Regions from separate parts of the Priestia sp. AB genome, predicted to be linked through region 1. Evidence: riboswitches for the same ligand, from Rfam matches in the RefSeq annotation. Region 1 holds a riboswitch; the other holds the start of a gene.
What was found. A riboswitch is a leader RNA that binds a small molecule or an ion and turns the genes downstream of it on or off. The one in region 1 is predicted to bind S-adenosylmethionine.

Region 2: it holds a riboswitch for S-adenosylmethionine, as region 1 does, so the genes downstream of both, POF52_RS04690 (hypothetical protein) here and POF52_RS19780 (methionine ABC transporter ATP-binding protein) in region 1, are expected to answer to the same signal.

The regions. Positions count from the first base shown of each region.
Region 1 is NZ_JAQMYN010000006.1:303,236-306,672, reverse strand. Features, by position in the region: gene POF52_RS19785 (methionine ABC transporter permease) at 1-230, opposite strand, end outside; gene POF52_RS19780 (methionine ABC transporter ATP-binding protein) at 223-1,248, opposite strand; SAM riboswitch class I at 1,380-1,487, opposite strand; gene POF52_RS19775 (thioredoxin family protein) at 1,668-1,967, opposite strand; gene POF52_RS19770 (toprim domain-containing protein) at 1,982-2,332, opposite strand; gene POF52_RS19765 (YusG family protein) at 2,514-2,759, opposite strand; gene gcvH (glycine cleavage system protein GcvH) at 2,839-3,222, opposite strand; gene POF52_RS19755 (arsenate reductase family protein) at 3,358-3,437, opposite strand, start outside.
Region 2 is NZ_JAQMYN010000001.1:916,505-919,941, forward strand. Features, by position in the region: gene POF52_RS04680 (GNAT family N-acetyltransferase) at 1-307, shown strand, start outside; gene POF52_RS04685 (hypothetical protein) at 320-616, opposite strand; SAM riboswitch class I at 738-839, shown strand; gene POF52_RS04690 (hypothetical protein) at 903-1,247, shown strand; gene POF52_RS04695 (DUF1540 domain-containing protein) at 1,348-1,506, shown strand; gene alaP (alanine permease AlaP) at 1,822-3,225, shown strand.

The sequences.
Region 1 (3,437 bases):
ATTAAAATAATGAATGGAATGGAACGAAAGATATTTACAACTGCTGACACAATGGCATATAAAGGTTTGTTTTGCCAAAGCTGTCCTTTGGACGTTAAAAATAAAAGCAAGCCCAATAAAATACCTAGAACAAACGTGGCTATAACTGAAATAGCCGTCATATATAGTGTTTCATTTGTCGCTTGAATAAAATCATCTAAAATAACATTTGGAAATAGTTTCTCAAGCATTTGTCATTACCTCCACTTCTACCTGCTGCTCATGAATGTATGCAATGACTTTTTCAACTTCTGTTAATTCTCCGTCTAAATGAACGAACAACGTTCCGTATGAACCTGTTTGTGTATGAGAAATCTTTCCTTGCAAAATATTAATCGTTACATCAAACTGTTTTAAAATCGTTGTAATGAGCGGTTGCTCTGCTTTTCCGCCAACAAACGTCAGCTGAATAATTTGCCCGCTTGGATATAACTCCTGTACTTGTTCAATTGTTTCAAACGTTTCTTCTGGTTCAGAAATCTGTTGAACGAATCGTTTTGTAATCGGCTGCTTAGGTTTTCGGAACACTTCTAGCACTTGCCCTTCTTCTACCACTGCTCCATTTTCCATAACAGCTACCCGATGACAAATTTTACGAATAACGTGCATTTCATGAGTAATCAATACAATGGTTAACCCTAGCTTCTCATTAATATCTACTAACAGATCTAAAATGGAATCTGTCGTTTGAGGATCAAGCGCTGATGTTGCTTCATCACACAGCAATACTTTTGGGTTATTGGCTAGCGCTCGAGCAATACCAACACGCTGCTTTTGTCCACCGCTAAGCTGTGATGGATAAGCATTTTCACGCCCTTCAAGCCCGACTAGCTTGATAAGCTCGTCTACTTTTTTCATTCTTTTTTCTTTTGAGATCCCTGCTATTTCTAACGGAAAGGCAATATTTTCTCGCACCGTACGCGACCACAAGATATTAAAGTGCTGAAACACCATACTAATTTCTTGTCTAGCTTTTCTGAGTTTTCCGCCTTTAATTTTTCCAATATCATTACCTGCTACTTCGACCGTTCCTGTCGTTGGTGTTTCTAACCCGTTTAGCAAGCGAATTAAAGAACTTTTCCCCGCTCCGCTATAACCAATAATTCCGTAAATTTCACCTTGATTAACGGTTAGATTCACATTATCAACAGCTGTTACTTGACCGCTTTTAGCCTGATAAATTTTTGTAACGTCTGTTAATGTAATCATATTTCTTCACCTTCTTTAGTAAAAACTTAATTATGTTAGATTGCCCTATAGGATGAAAAAGCCGTAAAACAATTTTCCCCATCAAAAAAGCCTCTCTGCGCATGACAGAAAGGCTCTATATTTAATCCTTTCTCTCATCTTTCAAAGCGCATAGCTTTGCAGGAATTGGCACCATTTCAGTTAGTCTGACGGTTGCCGGGTTTCACAGGGCTCAGTCCCTCCACCTCTCTTGATAAGAGTTCGCAACAATTATTTTGTTTTTGGGAAATATTCATTCATTTATGAACATTCATGAGTGTGATTTTAGCATGTGTCAGATAGGCTGTCAACAGATTTTGTTCTTGGGATAATATCCCAATATTTCAACAGCCCCAACGGTTTGCTCTCTTTCAATTTCTTCATTTTAAACAAACGTTTGATTATCGAAGCTCTTCAAGTACGTGCTCGATGGAATGAAACGCATAGAGTTTTTTTACCATTTCGCCATTTTTCACTTCAATCAAACAAGGTACACTTTCAATTGAAAATACTTCTGCTTTTGAAGGCATATAATTTAAATTGCTCATTCCGATGGTCACACCGGGCAGCATCGCTTCTGCTACGGTTAACATTTTTTTTGCCAGCTGACATGTCCCGCAAAAAGGTGTATGGAAAAAGATAAACGCTCTTTGTCCTTCTTTTAACTGATCGTCAAGCTGTTTTTCGCTCCATTCTTGCATGTTGCTCATTCCTTTTATGTTAAAAATTCTGCATTAACATCGATATTGGCACTCAGTAATACTGTTGCTATGTGATGTCTAGGGGCGGCAGCAACCTCTCGGTACATTTTATCAATATATAGATGCTCTGCTTCCGGAAGCTCTCGTTTAAATTGTTTTCTTAGCTTATTCCCTGAATCATCAGAGTCAACGAGTATGTATACCTCTTTGTTAAACGTAAAGTCAATAATTTCATCCAGCTTTGATAAACTAATCGTACCGTTTGTACAAATAATTTCAATTGGTTCTCGAATGATATCTTGGATACGTTTTTTATCTGATTTTCCTTCAACAATAATTACTTTTTCAATTTCAATTAGCCCCATTTTCATCACCCATAATCGTCAGTTGTATAGTAACATCATTTCTTTATGCTATACAATATTCGTTAATGTATCACAGTTCACCTGTTTTTTAAAAGAAATTTGCAAGAAAGAACTGTTTTAAAAGGCAGCTTAAGCCATATTGTTTCCATAAAACAAGAAAAACAGCGGCAGTTGCCACTGTTTAGCACCATCCTGCTTCTTCGTCGCAGTCTGTATATTTTTGCGTTTCACCTTGCTTTTGTACATCCGTATATTGGTAGAACTTATTATTTTCTTGCGAATATCCTTCTTCAAAGCGGTATTCATTGCCGCTTGTTCCGTAACTAACTTCACCAATTGGCTGCTTATCAACATATAATTTCATGCCGCCGTCATGAAATTTAGCTGTAACGCGATCTGTAACGTCCATTTTTTGTTTTTCAAACATAAAAAGACACTCCTTTAGCTTGTTTACTAATAGAGTGTCCAGTCAAAAACTTTTCATAAAGACAATTTATGGAGGAATATTATCCTTCGTTTGTCATTTCTTCGTATTGCTCTGCTGTCATTAGCTTGTCTACTTGAGAAGCATCAGACGGTTTGATTGTAATCATCCATGCTTCTTCGTATGGAGATTCATTAACAAGTTCAGGGCTATCGCTTAAGTTATCGTTTACTGCTACAACTTCACCGCTAATTGGTGCGTAAAGCTCAGAAACTGTTTTTACTGATTCAACGCTGCCAAACGGCTCGTCAGCTTCTACTGTTGCTCCTACTTCTGGCAGTTCAACGAATACGATGTCGCCAAGCTCAGCTTGAGCGAAATGTGTAATACCTACACGGACAACGTCTCCTTCTGTTTTTACCCATTCATGCTCTTCAGAATAACGCAAATCTTTTGGTGTACTCATCTTAATCCCTCCAAAATATGTATCTTAATTTGTTTATATAAAAAGCGCCTTCAACGTGGAGAACACTTTCTACAACCTAAAATAACTTCCTATTAACAGTGTAACGTAAAAGGTAAAAATTTTCTATTTGAAAACTTACTTCCACACGTCCTCAAACTGCTCTTCTTTGAAGCCAAGCGTTACTTTTTGTCCATCTGTTAGCAGCGGACGCTTAA
Region 2 (3,437 bases), on a different contig from region 1:
ATGTTATTATTTAGTATCTAGACAAGAAAATAAACTCGCAGGCTGGGTTCTTGCGGGACCATCTGCCGACTTCTTTTCAAAAGAAGAAATTGGCTTTATCTACGAATTATATGTTGTACCCGAATACCGCGGGCAAGGTTTGGCCAAGCCGTTAATGCAAAAAGCAATTGATGAATTGTCTATCAAAGGATACCGTGAAATCAGACTCAGCGTTCATGCTGGGAATTTTGCACAGCATGTGTATCGTGAACTTGGATTTGTAGATAAACAAATATCAATGAGCTTCCAAGTGGTAAAACGTCCGTAACGTTAGTGAATGTCAGCGAGTCCATAAAACATAAGATATTATACATGCGATGAGGTTCGGTAATGAAAGTAAAAGTAAATAAGTAGCCCAAACAGCGCCTTTATCTAGTACTTCAACGGCTCCTCCACCTGTATTGTCTGAGGAGGGGGGATCTTCAAGCGCGTTCATAATTAAAGCCGCCGCTGCTAAAATAACCCCTCCGATGCTTCCAGTTGTTTTGACAATTGCAATATGGAAAGTAGATGAAAAGGCAATGCTGAGAAGCAGCAGCAAGCTTCCCAAAAAAGCAGATAACATATATCGTTTCATGTGCTCACCATCCTTTATGAAAGCATACCATATTTTACTTCTTTTTTCTTTTTATTGAAAAGCTATTGACGTAACCTATAAAACATATTAGAATAGTCAGAAATAATTTAAAAACGAAATATTCTTATCTAGAGAGGTGGAGGGACTGGCCCTTTGAAGCCTCAGCAACCACAATTATTGAATGGTGCTAATTCCAGCATAGCCTAGCTCTGACAGATAAGAAGAGGAATCTTTTTCTATGATGAAATCCTCTTCTTAGGAAGAAACATTTCGTATAGAAAAGGTGATGACATTGAATAATACACAAACGGCTTTATGCATTGACGATTATTTAGATCTATACTTATTAGCAAAAGAAATAAATGACGAAACGTGGCAGCAAGAAATTTTAGCCGTGCTAAAAACGCAGCAAAATCGTTCATTTGAAGAAAAACAATCCGCCCTAGTTCAAGAGATATGGGAAGATTTTAAACAGTTAAATGAAGATATTTCTTTTACGTATCGCTTAATTCAAGAAGAGCCAACTAACGAACAATTTCAGGCTAAATTAAGGCACTTGAGAGAACGGCGGATCACGCTGAGCCGTGAGTTATATTTAGCTAAAAAACAGTATGTTGAACACACGCAATAAAAAGATCTGCTTGAGAAACAAGCGGTTTTTTTACGTGAAAATGTTAGAATCGTTATATTTCGGGTAGTAAATGGATAAGACAAGCAAAGGAGGGATAACAGTGGCCCAAGGTGTATTATGTGAAGTGAATGAGTGCATGTATTGGAAATCCGGAAATAAATGCAGTGCAGAGTCCATTTACGTTGTGAGTCCTGAAAGTAGTCACCATGTTTCTGAAACGGAAGAACCTGGCTGTAAAACTTTTGAACCCGCGAGATAAATGCTAGTTTTTATAAAAAAGCATAAAATGAACGATGCGCTGACGAAGTTGAGTCGGCGTTTTTCTATTTTTTTAAAATACTATTACTTAGGTGCAATACTAAATACATATTAAAAAAGCAGTGCCTATGTCTAATTGTGCGTTTAAACAAAATGATAAGATAATTTTTTTGTTTTTCGACAAAAGAAAAGTGAGAGAAAGGTGATAGAATACAAATATACAGCCTAGCTGTCTTTTAGCACAAACTTATATGAAAGCGCTAACAAAAGGCTGTGTTCATCTCGTTTTGACAGATTGGAAAAAGGGGAGACGTTTATGCAGGGGAAAACTCAGGGGAAAGAATTGAAACGCGGGTTAGAAGAAAGACATGTGACGCTGATGTCCTTAGGAGCAGCCATAGGGGTAGGACTGTTTCTTGGATCTGCATCTGCTATTAAATTAGCAGGGCCAGGAATATTATTGGCGTACGGATTTAGCGGAATGATTATGTTTTTTATTATGAGAGCACTTGGAGAAATGGCGATTCAAAAACCTGTTGCAGGTTCATTCAGCAAGTACGCACGCGACTACTTAGGGCCGCTCGCTGGTTATTTAACAGGTTGGAACTACTGGTTTTTATGGGTTGTAACATGTATGGCTGAAATTACAGCCGTTGGTATTTATATGGGGTATTGGTATCCGGATGTACCAAACTGGATTTGGGCGTTATCGGCGCTTGTCATCATGACAACGGTTAACTTCTTAGCTGTTAAGGCATATGGTGAACTGGAATTTTGGTTTGCACTTATTAAAATTTTAGCGATTGTATTAATGATTGCCGTTGGATTATTAATGATTGTGTTTGGAATCGGCAACGGCGGCGTTGCGACTGGTATCAAAAACTTGTGGGACAACGGCGGACTGTTCCCGAACGGATTCAAAGGTATTTTGCTGTCGCTGCAAATGGTCATGTTTGCGTATTTAGGAATTGAAATGATCGGCGTTACCGCGGGAGAAGTGAAAAATCCGGAAAAATCTCTAGCAAGAGCGATTGATTCTGTCTTTTGGCGTATTCTTATTTTCTACGTCGGAGCGTTATTTGTCATTATGTCGATTTATCCGTGGCAAGAAATCGGTTCACAGGGAAGCCCGTTTGTATTAACATTTGAAAAAATCGGCATTCCAGCGGCGGCTGGTATCATTAACTTTGTTGTACTAACAGCAGCTCTTTCTTCTTGTAACAGCGGTATTTTTAGTACAGGCCGTATGCTGTTTAACTTAGCAGAACATGGAGAAGCACCAAAAGGATACGGTCAGCTTACAAAAGGCGGCGTACCGGGAAAAGCTGTTTTAGCATCAGCGGGTGCGCTATTAGTCGGAGTAGCGTTAAACTACATTGTGCCTGCCAAAGTATTTACGTGGGTAACAAGTATTGCAACATTCGGTGCGATTTGGACATGGGGAATTATTTTGCTTTCTCAAATTAAATATCGCAAAACGTTAAAAACAGGTGAAGAGGCAAAACTGAAATATAAAATGCCTTTATTTCCGTTAACATCTTATGTGTCACTTGCGTTCCTAGCGCTAGTGGTGGTTTTGATGGCATATAATCCAGATACAAGAATTGCAGTTGTCATCGGACCATTATGGTTTATCGGTCTTATTATCGCGTACTACGCAAAAGGATTCCATAAACGAAGTCAAGGTTCAGCTGCAGCTGAGCAAAAGCTAGTAAAATAAAAGAAAAGACCTCTTTCTTGGAAAGAGGTCTTTTTTTATTAGTTTATGTGCAAATGATTAGTTTGTTTTAAGCGATCATTGGTACGTATGAATAATGTAGAAAATATTCTATTTATTTTGTACTATTTAGTTAGAGAATTCGTTAACCGTTAAGTGGTAATTGAAAGTGGATAAGTATATTAGTTTTAAGCTTTTTAACGCCGTACAGTGCA